Regions from separate parts of the Rhizobium sp. P1_B8 genome, predicted to be linked through region 3. Evidence: predicted binding sites of a transcription regulator. Region 3 holds the regulator's gene; each other region holds the start of a gene.
What was found. Region 3 encodes PhoB, which activates phosphate uptake and scavenging genes when phosphate is short. Its sites were predicted from a motif close to TGTCATNNANCTGTCAT; they were not measured.

Region 1 (4,735 bases), on a different contig from region 3:
CTTACCGACCGCGTGCTCGACGATCCGCGCGAACCCTACACGCAGTTGCTCGTCTCCTCGATCCTGCAGGTCTGAGCGCTACTGCATAATTCCTTAAATCGGAATCGATTTTCGGTAAAATTATGCAGCAATTCAGCATGTTACGTGTCCATTGCGCGTCCTTTCAGATACGCGGCGAAACCAAGGAAGAAGAAATCATGGCAACGCCCCTCGTCGTTTCCGAAGTCTCGAAGAGCTTCACCATGCATCTGCGCGACGGCATCAAGCTACCTGTCGTCTCCGATGTCGCCTTCTCGGTCGCATCGGGCGAATGCGTCGTGCTCGGTGGCCCATCGGGCATCGGCAAGAGCTCGCTGCTCAAGATGATCTACGGCAATTATGCCGTCGACACCGGTCAGATCCTCATCCGTCACAATGACCGCATCGTCGATCTCGCCTCCGCCGATCCGCGCACCGTGCTCAACGTCCGCCGCGATACGCTCGGCTATGTCAGCCAGTTCCTGCGCACCGTGCCGCGCGTCGCGGCGATCGACGTGGTTGCGGAACCGCTGGTGGCACGCGGCGAGGACGCCGTCACCGCGCGGGAAAAGGCGGGCGCCCTGCTTGCCAGGCTCAATCTGCCGGAAACGCTCTGGCAGCTTCCGCCCGCCACCTTCTCCGGCGGCGAGCAGCAACGCGTCAACATCGCGCGCGGCTTCATCACCGAGCATACGATCCTGCTTCTCGACGAACCCACAGCCTCGCTCGATGCCAGGAACCGTGCCGTCGTCGTCGGCATGATCGCGGAAAAGAAGAAGGCGGGGGTGGCCCTTCTCGGCATCTTCCACGACGAAGAGGTGCGCGAAGCCGTCGCCGACCGCATCCTCGACGTCCAGCAATTCTCACCGAGAAAGATCGCTGCATGAGCCGCAAACTGGGTATCGAGCCCTATTTTCATGAGACGGCGTCCGTCAGCGATTCCACCTTCGGGCGCTATACGGAGGTCTCTGAACGCTGCCGCATTAGCGAGGCCACGTTCGGCGACTATTCCTACATCATGCAGGACGGCTCCGTCTGGTGTGCGACGATCGGCAAGTTCGTCAATATCGCCGCCGCCGTGCGCATCAACGCCACCAACCATCCGACCTGGCGCGCGACGCTGCATCATTTCACCTATCGCGCCGCCGACTACTGGCCGGATGGCGACATGGAGACGGACTTCTTCGCCTGGCGGCGCGCAAACCGCGTGACGATCGGCAACGACGTCTGGATCGGCCACGGGGCGACCATTCTGCCGGGCGTCAACGTCGGCAACGGCGCGGTGATCGGAGCCGGCGCCGTCGTCTCGAAGGACGTCGCGCCCTATACGATCGTCGGCGGCGTGCCGGCAAAGCTCATCCGCGAGCGCTTTCCAGGAGAGGTCGGCGAACGGATGGACAGGCTTTCCTGGTGGGACTGGGAGCACGACCGGCTGCGCCAAGCGCTCTCCGATTTCCGCAACCTGAGCGCGGAAGATTTTCTGTCCCGTTACGGCGTTTAAACCCCCGATATAGGGGCGGAGAATTGTGACAGGACTTACACAAATATGACATGCGAGGTTCATCAAGCGGGACTAATGCGATGCTGAACAAGGCCTGGATCGCAAGGGAAGAGCATGGTGTTCGAGCTGAAGAATGTCACACGTCGTTTCGGAAAAAAGCTCGCCGTCGATTCCGTCACGCTCGCCATTCCTCAGGGCCAGATGGTCGGCATTATCGGCCGCTCCGGCGCCGGCAAGTCGACGCTGCTGCGCATGATCAACCGCCTTCAGGAGCCGAGCTCCGGCTCCATTCATTTCGCCGGCGTCGAGGTCTCCGGGCTTCGCGGCCAGGCGTTGCGCAACTGGCAGCGCGACTGCGCGATGATCTTCCAGCAGTTCAACCTGGTGCCGCGCCTCGACGTCCTCACCAATGTCATGCTCGGCCGCCTCAATCATCGCTCGACGCTTATGAGCCTGCTCAACATCTTCACCCGCGAGGAACGCGTGCATGCCATCGCGGCACTCGAACGCCTCGGCATCGAGCAGACGGCGCTGCAGGCAGCCGGCACGCTTTCCGGCGGTCAGCAGCAGCGCGTGGCGATCGCCCGCGCGCTGATGCAGAACCCGAAGATGGTTCTCGCCGACGAGCCGATCGCCTCGCTCGATCCGTTGAACGCCAAGATCGTCATGGATGCGCTGCGCGATATCAACGAGCGCGAGGGCATCACCGTCGTCACCAACCTTCACACGCTCGACACCGCCCGCAACTATTGTGAGCGCATCGTCGGCATGGCCGGCGGCCGCGTCGTCTTCGACGGCAAGCCCTCGGAGCTGACCGCCGAAGCGGTGAAGGAAATCTACGGGACGGACAAGGACGGCGCCGGCATCGACGAAACGGTGACCTCGACATCGATCAATATCGCCCCCGAGCGGGCAGACCATCAATCCGCCGGCACACAGCCGCTGGCGCTGGCCGGCCTCTGAGAGAGGCAGCCGCGATCGAGCGCCCGCGTCAAGGGCACACTTCTTCGTAACGGGAAGGCCGGGGACACCGGTCAATAGGAGAGAACATGTTGAAGAAAGCACTCTTTGCGGCAACGGCGCTCTTCGCGCTCGCCGGCGCTGCCCACGCTGCAGACCTCAAGGAATTCCGCATCGGCATCCTCGGCGGCGAAAACGAAACCGACCGCCTGCGCAACTATGCCTGCCTTGCCGACCATCTGAAGCAGGAATTCGGCTTCGAGAAGGTTTCGCTCTTCCCGGCCGCCGACTATGACGGCGTGATCCAGGGCCTGCTCGGCGGCACGCTCGACTTCGCCGAACTCGGCGCCTCCGGCTACGCCGCCGTCTACATCAAGGATTCGAAGGCTGTCACGCCGATCCTGACGACGCAGCAGAAGGACGGCTCGACGGGTTATTACTCGATCGGCCTTGCTCTGAAGTCCTCCGGCATCAAGTCCATCAAGGACGCCAAGGGCAAGAAGCTCGGCTACGCCGATCCGGATTCCACCTCCGGCTACCTCGTTCCGCTGACGCAGATCCCGAAGGACACGGGCATGCCGAACGACAAGTTTTTCGCCTCGACCCAGTTCAACGGCGGTCACGAGAACAACCTTCTCGCTGCCTATGACGGCAAGGTCGACATTGCCGTCGACGATAGCTCGGGCATCGGCGACTTCAAGGACGGCTACACCTCCGGTACCTTCCGCAAGGAAGTCGACAAGGGCGCCGTCGATCCGAACAAGCTGGTCGAAGTATGGCGTTCGCCGCTGATCCCGAACGGCCCGCTCGTCGTTCGCAATGCTCTGGGCGAAGAGTGGCAGACGAAGCTTGCAGCCTTCTTCACGGCTCTGCCGGAGAAGGATCACAAGTGCTTCGCCGCTGTCGAAGGCGGCGACTACAAGGGCTACGCGCCCGTGAAGCACGACTTCTACAACGCCGTCGTCGACGTCCGCAAAGCTGCCATCGGCGGCTGATCGAGCCGTTTCGAATGAGGGCGGCCGGCAACGGCCGCCCTCTATCTTTTGACTACGGCACCGCGCGTCTTAGACGCGCAAAGGACGCTGTAGCACTTTGAATTGCTGCGTAATTCTATCCTCAACTCGATTCCGATTTGAGGATAGAATTATGAAGTAGGCGAGGCGTTGATGACTATTGCCGATACACAGCCGCAGATGCAGAGCACCAAGGAGATCGGCACCGCCTGGGACCGGATGGTCGCCAAGCGCCGCTTCTATACCGTCCTCGGCCTGGTTATCCTCATTGCGGCTTTCGTCAGCTCCGTCCGCTTCGCCGACGAGAGCAATGCCGGCCATTTCTTCGACCGTCTGCCGCATCTCTTCGACTTCCTGAGCTGGCTCATCCCCAGGGATTGGCACGACGTCTGGCGCGCGCTGTTTGATATAGCGAGCGTCAACGACAAGGGCGGCGAGGAATTCAATTTCGACAGGGGCCGTGTCTACGTCTGGGGCGCCTTCTACATTCCCGAATATTTCGAGCTGATGATCGTCACGATCAACGTCGCGCTGATCTCGACGATCATCGCCTTCGTCTTTGCCGTCCCATTGAGCTTCTTTGCCGCGCGCAACCTGACGAATTCATGGCCGTTGCGCATCTTCACCAAGCGGCTGATGGAGTTCCTGCGCGCCTTCCCTGAAATCGTCATAGCCGGGCTGTTTTCGGCGATCCTGTCGATCGGGCCGGTCGCCGCCATCATCGCCATCACCCTGCACACGATCGGCGCGCTCGGCAAACTCTTCTACGAAGTGGCCGAAAATATCGACATGAAGCCCCACGAGGGTATGAAAGCCGTCGGCGCCAACTGGTGGGAACGCGTGCGCTTTGCCGCCCTGCCGCAAGTGCTGCCGAATTTCACCTCCTATGCGCTGCTGCGCCTTGAGATCAACGTGCGCGCCTCGACCATCATCGGCGCCGTCGGCGGCGGCGGCATCGGCGAGGAACTGAAGCTCTCGATTTCGCGCGGCTTCGGCGCCAAGACGGTAGCGCTCGTTCTGCTGCTGTTCGTGACGATCGTCGCCGTCGACCAGTTCTCCGCATGGCTGCGCCGCCGCCTCGTCGGCGAGCAGGCCTTCCTCCTGCAACATTGAGGCCGCCATGACGGTGATCGACGCAAACCGCATGCATGAGATAGAAACGCGCTATCCGGAATATTTCCACCGGTCGTTCCGCCAGCGTTTCGGCGGGCTGATGATCCTCATCGCGACACTGCTCTACAGC
Region 2 (4,735 bases), on a different contig from region 3:
CGGATCAGCGTCCAGGCGTCGAAGCGACGGTTGAGACGCTTCGACAGGAAGAACACAGTCACTTCCGAAGCGACGCCGGCGCTCCAGAGCAGGCCGACCTGCGTGCCGGAGAAGCCGAGATGATGCCAGTAGATCGAGGAAAAGGCGTTCAGCACCGCATGGCTCGACTGCTGGATGGCGACGCCGATCAGAAGCAGCAGAAGGTGCGGCTCGCGCAGACCGCTGCCGGTGGCTGCCGGAATGTTGATCGGCTGGCCGCGCCGTCGCGTCGGTCCGATGCGCGGACAGAAGATCGCCATGACAACGGTCATGATAAAGCCGAACACCATGACCGGCAGCACCATTTCGCCGCCCCACCGGCTGATCAACTGGCCCCCGACCAGCGTCGAGACGATGAACGCGATCGAGCCCCACACGCGCATCGATCCGTAATCGAGCCCCCAGCGGCGCACGCCCGAGATGACGATCGATTCAACGACGGGCACATAGGGCGCGAAAGTGGCGCCCTGCAGCGCATAGACGATCGTCACGGGCCAGAAGGTCGTCGTCCAGAACAGCGCGATCGCCGTCAGCAGCGACAGGCAACCCGACCAGAGCAGCACGTCGGCGCGCTCCTTCAATCGATCGGCGATCATGGCGACGACAGGCGCCACCAACACGCGAACCACCATCGGTATGGCAAGGATGATGCCGATCTCGTGGTCGCTGAAGCTGTGGGTTGCGAGCCACACGGGAAAAAACGGCAGGACGATGCCGTTGACGAGCAGCGGCGCGCAATAGGAAAGCGCGCTAAGCATCCGGAAGCGCGGCGGCGCTCCCTCACCCGTCGGGGAATTTTGAGCGGGAATCATGGGTGGACCTGAAGGAAACTGGACGTTGTCCTAACACACCACCCTGGAGGCGACTATTGCGAGAAATAGCCGTCCTGAAACGTTTTAGAAAATAAATAGGGCCTGTCGCCTAACGGTAACGGCTAAATTCGAGGGAGCGCAGGCGCGGATGCGCCGGCGCCAAAATCAGGCGGCTTGTGGAGCCAGTTCTGCGTCTTCCCGCTCGACGGCGGCAAGTGCTGTTACACTGCTGGCGAGCGCCCGCCAGGTGATCAGTTCGAACGTACCATCCTCGTGCTCGGCGACCGCCGTGCAACTTTCCACCCAATCACCGGTGTTGATGTAACGGATACCGTCCATATCCTGGATGATGGCATGATGGATATGTCCGCAGATCACCCCATCGGCGCCATTTTTGCGGGCTTCCTCTGCCACGACACGCTCGAATTCACCGATGAAATTGACGGCATGCTTGACCTGCAGCTTCGCCCAGGCCGAGAACGACCAGTAGGGCATGCCAAGGCGACGGCGCACCGCCGCTAGGATGATATTGATACGGATCGCCGTGTCATAGGCCCAGTCGCCGAGATAGGCGAGCAGTCGGGCATTGCGGACGACGACGTCGAACTCGTCGCCGTGCAGGATCAGATATTTTCTGCCGTCGGCGCCGTCATGCATCATGCGCTCGACGACCTCGATGCCGCCGAAATGCATGCCCGGGAAGGCCCGAAGGAATTCGTCGTGATTGCCGGGAATATAGACGACGCGCGTGCCCTTGCGCGCCTTGCGCAACAGCTTCTGGACGACATCGTTGCAGACCTGCGGCCAGTACCAGCTGCGCTTCAGGCGCCAGCCGTCGACGATGTCGCCGACCAGCACGATCGTATCGGCCTCGTGGTGGCGCAGGAAATCCAGCAGGAAGTCGGCCTTCGCGGCCTTCGAGCCGAGATGGACATCGGAAATGAAGAGCGTGCGGAAATGTCTGGGTTCCATCATGTCTTTCACGAGCTGCCGCTCATGTCCCATCTTTCATCTAGCCTTCCAAAAACAGACTCGTGTTTCAGGAAGATGACAAGACCGGGAAAAGCGCTGCAAACCCGATCATTCCGCGCGGGCAGGATGCCTGTCGCCGCGCGGGCAGGATGCCCGTCGCCGCCAGGCCTACCATGTTGCCCTGCGCATTCAGGGCGTTCATGATGGCGGCGATTCATATCCGACAATGCGGGATGGCTGATGCGTCTTTTTCTCGTTCGCCACGGCGAATCCCTCGGCAACATCAACGAACAGGCCTACCGCCAATTCGGCGATCACAACGTGCCGCTGACGCAGTGGGGCCATCGGCAGGCACTCGAGGCAGGCGGCGTGATCGCCTCCTATCTCAACGCATTGCCGAGCGCGGGTTTCGGCAAGCTGCAGATCTGGTACTCGCCCTTTCTGAGGACGCGGCAGAGCAAGGATGCGCTGCTCGAAGCCCTGCCGGAAAGCGTCGTCGGCGATATCAGGGAAGATTATCTGCTGCGCGAGCAGGATTTCGGTCTCTTCACCGAAATCTATGACCACGCCGAACAGAAGCAGAAGTTTCCCGAGGAGTTCGAAAAATGGGCGAGGCTGCGCAGCAACAGCGGCAAGTTCTACGCGCGGCCGCCGGATGGCGAAAGCCGGGCGGATGTGGCCCAGCGGGTGCGCCTGTTCCTGCAGACCGTTATGCACGATGCCGAAAATAGCGACCGCGACGTTGTGATCGTCGGTCATGGCGTCACCAACCGGGCGGTCGAAATGAATTTCCTGCACCGCCCTGTCGAGTGGTTCGAGCGCTCCGACAATCCTGGAAACGCCGATATCACGCTGATCGAGGGGACGCGCTCGCAAGGATACGAGTCGATCCTGCTGCATCAGGCCGCCGACCGGCAGCCGGGACAGGAAGGCGAACTGCGCGATGCCTATGGCGCAGACGTGACGCTTACGCCGATGCCCGGCGGTTAGCGACGCCTTGCAGAGCGCCGCTACAGAACCAGTGGCGGGTCACGCTCACCAAATTGCCAGCGCCGTATTCGGCCCAATCCTCAAGCGCAGCGAACATCAATGCGTCATGTGGCCTTGCCCCGAAACTAGAGCCCCTTGATGGCGAGGACGTTGGCCACAAACCGACTCTATCATGAGGATCGCCTCAATGCATTGGAGCGACATCACCGCGCGGTTGCGGCTCGCCTTGGGCAGGTCCGCCGCGCGTTAAGCAAACGCGCGGCGGAGGCTCCAACGCCTTGATTCCACGCCAGTCCCGTCAGGCAGCTCGCACCGCCGCCATCGGTTTCACGTTCTGATTCATCCGGAACAGATTGTTCGGATCGTAACGCCGCTTGATTTCGGCAAGGCGACCGTAGTTGGCGCCGTAAGCGCTTTCGACCCGATCGACCTCGTCCTCCGGCATGAAGTTGATGTAGGCGGTGCCGACCGAATGCGGCTTGGTTGCCTCGAAGAGCTCCCGCGCCCAACCGATACAGCTTCCATCCATCCCGGCTTCCCGCCAGCGCGCATGCACATTCATGACGAAATGCGAGCTTCGTTGCGGAAATGCGGTCGCCTCGGTGGGTACGCGGCCAGCGGCACCACCGACATGGCCGATGAAGATCTCGCACTCCGGTCCGGGCAGCTTGCGCACGGCATTGAGCAGGACGTCGATCGCCGCATCCGAGAGAGAGGCGAAATCCTGGCTCTTCCAATAATTGCGCGCACCGGGCGTGAGCAGCGGGTCGAATGCCTGTTGCCAGCCGGTGAACGGCACTGGGCCGACGACGTCGGCAATCGGATTTCCGATCGCGCGCAATCTGGCCGTTGCCTTTTCGCCCGCCGCAATGTCTCCGCAATAGCACATGGCCAGCACCACGATCTCCTTGCCGTGCCATTCGGCCGGAAGGAACGGCAGCGGCGGCGCCTGACGCATCACCACCCAACAGGTCAGTTCGTCAGGGGCCGCCTCCAGCGCCTGCCGGTACTCCTTGAGCACCTTTTCAGCATCGGCGAAGGGATGCACGACGAGCCCAGCGAGAACCTCTGTGTTGAGTGGGTTGAGCTGGAATTCGAAAGAAGTCACGACGCCGAAATTGCCGCCGCCGCCACGCAGCGCCCAGAAGAGATCCGGCATTTCTTTTTCGCTCGCCTTGACCAGCTCGCCATCGGCCGTCACCACATCAACCGAAAGCAGATTATCGAGCGTCAGCCCGAATTTGCGGGTCAGCCAGCCGAAACCACCGCCGAGTGTCAGGCCGGCGATGCCGGTGGTGGAATTGATGCCGGTCGGCAGCACCAGCCCGAAGGCCAGCGTTTCCTTGTCGACGTCGGCGAGTGTCGCGCCCGGCTCGATCCTGGCACGCTGCGTCTGCGGATCGACCCGCACCGATTTCATCGCCGACAGGTCGATGACGATACCGCCCTCGCAGACAGCATTGCCGGCGATGCCGTGGCCGCCGCCACGCACCGAAACGAGCAGATTATTGTCGCGTGCAAACCGCACCGCCCGCACCACATCGGCAGCACCGGCGCAGCGCGCGATAAGCCCGGGCCGGCGGTCGATCATCGCATTCCAGATCGTCCGCGCTTCGTTGTAATCCATGTCTTTACTGGTCAGGAGACTGCCGCGAAATCCGGCGGCAAAAGCATCGATGGCCACGTCATTGACCATCGTCTGCCCCCTTTGCAGGGTCGTGAGGTTCAAATTGTCCATGATTTCCTCCATGCGACCGGCGCCCCGCACCGTCGCGGCCGGCATCCTGCGCCTGTTGAGGTCGTCAAACAAGTTTTCCAAAAGGATTAGCCATTGGCATCAGGGACGAATGGTCGTCCCGCGGGCCCCCCGCCCATCTCACGAAAACTTCTCCCATCCCTCATTTCCATACTGTCGCCCGTAT
Region 3 (4,735 bases):
GATGTGAACCTGAACATCCGCGAAAACACCGTAACCGCCCTGATCGGCCCGTCTGGCTGCGGCAAGTCGACCTTCCTGCGCTGCCTCAACCGCATGAACGACACGATCGACGGCTGCCGCGTCACCGGCAAGATCACGCTTGATACCGACGATATCTATGATCCCGATATCGACGTCGTCGAACTTCGCGCCCGCGTCGGCATGGTCTTCCAGAAGCCGAACCCGTTCCCGAAGACGATCTATGAAAACGTCTCCTACGGCCCGCGCATCCATGGCCTTGCCATGTCGAAGGCCGATCTCGACCAGATCGTCGAGACCAGCCTGCAGCGCGCCGGTCTCTGGAACGAAGTCAAGGACCGCGTGCACGAATCCGGCACCGGCCTGTCGGGCGGTCAGCAGCAGCGCCTCTGCATTGCCCGTGCCGTCGCCGTCAGCCCTGAAGTCATCCTGATGGACGAGCCCTGCTCGGCGCTCGACCCGATCGCCACCGCCAAGGTCGAGGAGCTGATCCACGAGCTGCGCGAGAACTACACGATCGTCATCGTCACCCACTCCATGCAGCAGGCCGCGCGCGTCTCGCAGCGCACCGCCATGTTCCACCTCGGCAATCTCGTCGAGGAGAACGACACCGACAAGATGTTCACCAATCCCGACGATCCGCGCACCCAGGACTACATCATGGGTCGCTTCGGCTGATCTTGGCGACACCAAGCCTTCCCGTTATTCGAGGATAAAGCCCCATGGCATCGACACATATTTTTTCTGCCTATGATGATGATTTGAAGTTCCTGTCCAGGCGGATTTCCGAAATGGGCGGCCTGGCCGAGCAGATGGTCAGCGAAGCCGTGCGCGCTCTCGTCAACGGCGATACCGCGCTGGCGCAGAAGGTCATCTCCGACGACGTGATCCTCGATCACGCCGAACGCGAAATCGGCGACAAGGCGATCGTCACCATCGCCCGCCGTCAGCCGATGGCTTCGGACCTGCGCGAAATCATGGGTTCGATCCGCATCGCCGCCGATCTCGAACGTGTCGGCGACCTCGGCAAGAACACCGCCAAGCGCGTCATCGCCGTCCAAAGCACCGGCGTTCCCCGCAAGCTCGCTCGCGGCCTCGAGCATCTGTCCGAGCTGGCGCTCGTTCAGCTCAAGGAAGTGCTCGACGTCTACACCAATCGTTCCGCCGACAAGGCGAATGCGATCCGCGAACGGGACAATGAGATCGACGCGATGTACACCTCGCTGTTCCGCGAGCTCCTGACCTACATGATGGAAGATCCGCGCAACATCACCAGCTGCACACATCTTCTCTTCTGCGCCAAGAACATCGAGCGCATCGGCGACCACGCCACCAACATCGCCGAGACGATCTATTACATGACGACAGGCGCGCAGCCGGAAGGCGACCGTCCGAAGGACGACAGCGCCAACACCGTCGGCGCGGTCACGGAATAACCGCCCACACCCCGCCACCTGCGTGCGCGCCCGTCCGGGCGCGCAAGAGGTCGCAGCCAATTTCTGAATTTGCGCAGGATGCATTGCTTAAATCACCCCCGGTTTAAGGATCATGCGCGAGGAGACCGACACGCATGATCCCGAGAGTTGCAGTTGTTGAAGACGAGGAAGCCCTCAGCGTGCTTCTTCGCTACAATCTCGAAGCGGAAGGCTTCGAGGTCGATACCATCCTTCGTGGCGACGAAGCCGAAATGCGGCTTCAGGAGCGCACGCCCGATCTTCTCATCCTCGATTGGATGCTGCCTGGCGTCTCCGGCATCGAGCTCTGCCGGCGCCTGCGCATGCGGCCGGAAACCGAGCGCCTGCCGATCATTATGCTGACGGCGCGCGGCGAAGAGAGCGAGCGTGTTCGCGGATTGTCGACGGGCGCCGACGATTATGTCGTCAAGCCCTTCTCGACCCCCGAGCTCGTTGCCCGCGTCAAGGCGATGCTGCGGCGCGCCCGCCCCGAGGTGCTGTCGACGGTGCTGAAATGCGGTGACATCGAGCTCGACCGCGAGACCCATCGCGTCCATCGCAAGACCCGCGAAGTCCGCCTCGGCCCCACCGAATTCCGCCTGCTGGAATTCCTGATGTCGTCGCCGGGCCGGGTCTTCTCCCGCTCGCAGCTTCTGGACGGCGTCTGGGGCCACGATATCTATGTCGACGAGCGCACCGTCGACGTCCATGTCGGCCGCCTGCGCAAGGCGCTGAATTTTTCCAACATGCAGGACGTCATCCGCACCGTCCGCGGCGCCGGCTATTCGATGGAAGCCTGAGGGCTTTGTCCCGCTGCTGTCCGGTTTGCGCTGATGGCTGCCCCTCACCCCAACCCTCTCCCCGTAAAAAACGGGGAGAGGGGACGTGCCACACGAGCGCGCGCTGGGAACGGAGAGGGCGCCGCATGCCCCTTCGCCCCGTTCACGGGGAGAAGGTGGCGGCAGCCGGATGAGGGGCAGCCATTGGCACGAACCAAAATTGCATAAAAAAACGGGCCACTTGGCCCGTTATTTATGTCTGACGATAATAGCCCGCTCAGCTGGCCCGCGCGGCCGCCCGGCGGCGTTCGTTGACCGGCTGGTAGGCAAGCTTCTGGTGGTAGCTGCAATAGGGCGAATTGTCGGGGGATTCGCAGCCGCAGAAATGGAAGTCATCCTTCAGCGGATCGCCGACCGGCCACTTGCAGGTGCGTTCGGTCAGTTCCGTCAGGCCGAGGCGTCGGGAAATCGGCACGACCACGTTGCCTCTCGGCACGTATTCCATTTCCTCGATCGTTTCGATCTCGATCTCTTCCTTCAGCATGGTCGCGCCCTGCTGGCGGGTAACGGTGCGCGTGGCGACCCGTGAGGCATAGTTCGGTGCGCGCGGCGCCGATGTATTGCGCTTCGGCGTTCGTGCGGCGGTGTTGGTGCCGCCGGCCTTGGCACGGCCTGGAAGGCTCAGCCGGTGCACTTTGCCGATGACCGCATTTCTGCTGACTCCGCCAAGCTGCGCAGCGATCTGGCTGGCGCTCAGTCCTTCGGCCCAAAGTTTCTTGAGTTTCTCGACCCGCTCGTCTGTCCAGTTCATGCCCTGTCTCCACCTTTTGCGTTGGTGATGGCAGAATCCCTCACCGTTGTCCCGGGAGCTCCGAAACAAGAAACGCTTGATCAATTTTGGTGACTAGTTCCGCCGCATGCAGTCTAGTAATTGATCTTTAACCTAGTGTGAGGCTGACTCCGTGACAAGAGTCGCATGAATCCGGATGAATCGAATTCGTAGTTTTCCCCAACTTGCTGCCTCTGCGTGGCATTTCTGCAATAATGCCTGTTGAAGACTGAAAATGCCGCTGTACACCCTTGCTGCATACGCTAAGGGCGCAGTTTTGTTGACATTGCAGCGCGAAAAGGAAATAGTGCCCCTCGCCGCCGCAAGGCGGCATTTTTGATTTTTCGGGCCTGGTTTCCTTAGCCGGAGTCATTGCCCGGCAACTTGATGGAGATCGCGCCATGGCTGAAGCCGCGCCGCTTTATGACACCTATTCTCGTGCCCCGCTGCGGTTCGAGCGAGGCGAGGGCGTGTGGCTGATCACCGAAAGCGGCGAGCGATATCTCGATTTCGGCGCTGGCGTTGCCGTTACGTCAGTCGGCCACAGCAATCCGCATGTCGTGGGCGCACTGAAGGAGCAGGCCGACAAGGTCTGGCACCTGTCGAACATCTATGAGATCCCCGGTCAGGAACGTCTGGCAAAACGGCTGACGGACGCCACCTTCGCCGACAAGGTGTTCTTCACCAATTCGGGTGCCGAGGCGCTCGAATGCGCGATCAAGACGGCGCGCCGCTATCAGTTTTCCAAGGGCCATCCCGAGCGCTTCCATATCATCACCTTCGAAGGCGCCTTCCACGGACGGACGCTGGCGACGATCGCTGCCGGCGGCCAAGAGAAATATCTCGAAGGCTTCGGCCCCAAGGCGCCGGGTTTCGATCAGGTGGCTTTCGGCGACATCGAAGCGGTCCGCGCCGCGATCACCGATGCCACGGCTGGAATTCTCATCGAGCCGGTGCAGGGCGAGGGCGGTGTCCGTCCTGCCACCACCGAGTTCATGAAGGCGCTCCGCCAGCTCTGCGACGACAACGGCCTGCTGTTGATCCTCGACGAGGTCCAGACCGGCGTCGGCCGCACCGGCAAGCTCTTCGCCCATGAATGGGCGGGCGTGACCCCCGACATCATGGCTGTCGCCAAGGGCATCGGCGGCGGTTTCCCGCTCGGCGCCTGCCTTGCCACATCAGAGGCCGCCTCCGGCATGAAGGCCGGCACGCATGGCTCGACCTATGGCGGCAATCCGCTCGCCATGGCCGTCGGCAGCGCCGTGCTCGACATCATCCTTGCCGATGGCTTCCTCCAGCATGTGCGCGACGTCGCACTGGTCTTCCGCCAGGGCCTCGCCTCACTGAAGGATCGTTATCCCGATGTGATCGAAGATATCAGAGGCGAGGGGCTGTTGCTCGGCGTCAAGGCTGCCGTTCCCTCAGCCGAACTGCTGCAGGCGATCCGCGCCGCCCATCTGCTCGGCGTGCCCGCCGGCGACAATGTCATCCGCCTTCTTCCGCCCCTCGTGGTCACCGCCGAGGAAGCCCGCGAGGGCCTTGCCCGCATCGAGCGCGCCGCCGAGAGCATTCGCGCCTCCAAGGTCAAGAAGACGGCTTGACGAGATTGCCGCCTTCGGGCGCAGCACAGGTAAGAAGACTATGGCTCCTAAACA

Region 1: a site for PhoB is predicted at 1,554-1,570, ahead of phnC (phosphonate ABC transporter ATP-binding protein). Genes of this name have one in related genera too.
Region 2: a site for PhoB is predicted at 1,888-1,904, ahead of AC1D2N_RS17000 (UDP-2,3-diacylglucosamine diphosphatase). Genes of this name have one in related genera too.

What each region holds. Positions count from the first base shown of each region.
Region 1 covers NZ_JBFTZZ010000006.1:119,712-124,446, reverse strand. Annotated here, with positions in the region: gene phnK (phosphonate C-P lyase system protein PhnK) at 1-75, shown strand, start outside; gene phnL (phosphonate C-P lyase system protein PhnL) at 198-905, shown strand; gene AC1D2N_RS10150 (DapH/DapD/GlmU-related protein) at 902-1,519, shown strand; gene phnC (phosphonate ABC transporter ATP-binding protein) at 1,637-2,482, shown strand; gene phnD (phosphonate ABC transporter substrate-binding protein) at 2,569-3,474, shown strand; gene phnE (phosphonate ABC transporter, permease protein PhnE) at 3,646-4,605, shown strand; gene phnE (phosphonate ABC transporter, permease protein PhnE) at 4,613-4,735, shown strand, end outside.
Region 2 covers NZ_JBFTZZ010000013.1:90,634-95,368, forward strand. Annotated here, with positions in the region: gene AC1D2N_RS16995 (MFS transporter) at 1-851, opposite strand, end outside; gene AC1D2N_RS17000 (UDP-2,3-diacylglucosamine diphosphatase) at 1,017-1,856, opposite strand; gene AC1D2N_RS17005 (histidine phosphatase family protein) at 2,064-2,813, shown strand; gene AC1D2N_RS17010 (FAD-binding oxidoreductase) at 3,112-4,551, opposite strand.
Region 3 covers NZ_JBFTZZ010000004.1:90,986-95,720, forward strand. Annotated here, with positions in the region: gene pstB (phosphate ABC transporter ATP-binding protein PstB) at 1-696, shown strand, start outside; gene phoU (phosphate signaling complex protein PhoU) at 741-1,454, shown strand; gene phoB (phosphate regulon transcriptional regulator PhoB) at 1,589-2,272, shown strand; gene AC1D2N_RS07310 (GcrA family cell cycle regulator) at 2,529-3,062, opposite strand; gene AC1D2N_RS07315 (aspartate aminotransferase family protein) at 3,482-4,681, shown strand; gene argF (ornithine carbamoyltransferase) at 4,722-4,735, shown strand, end outside.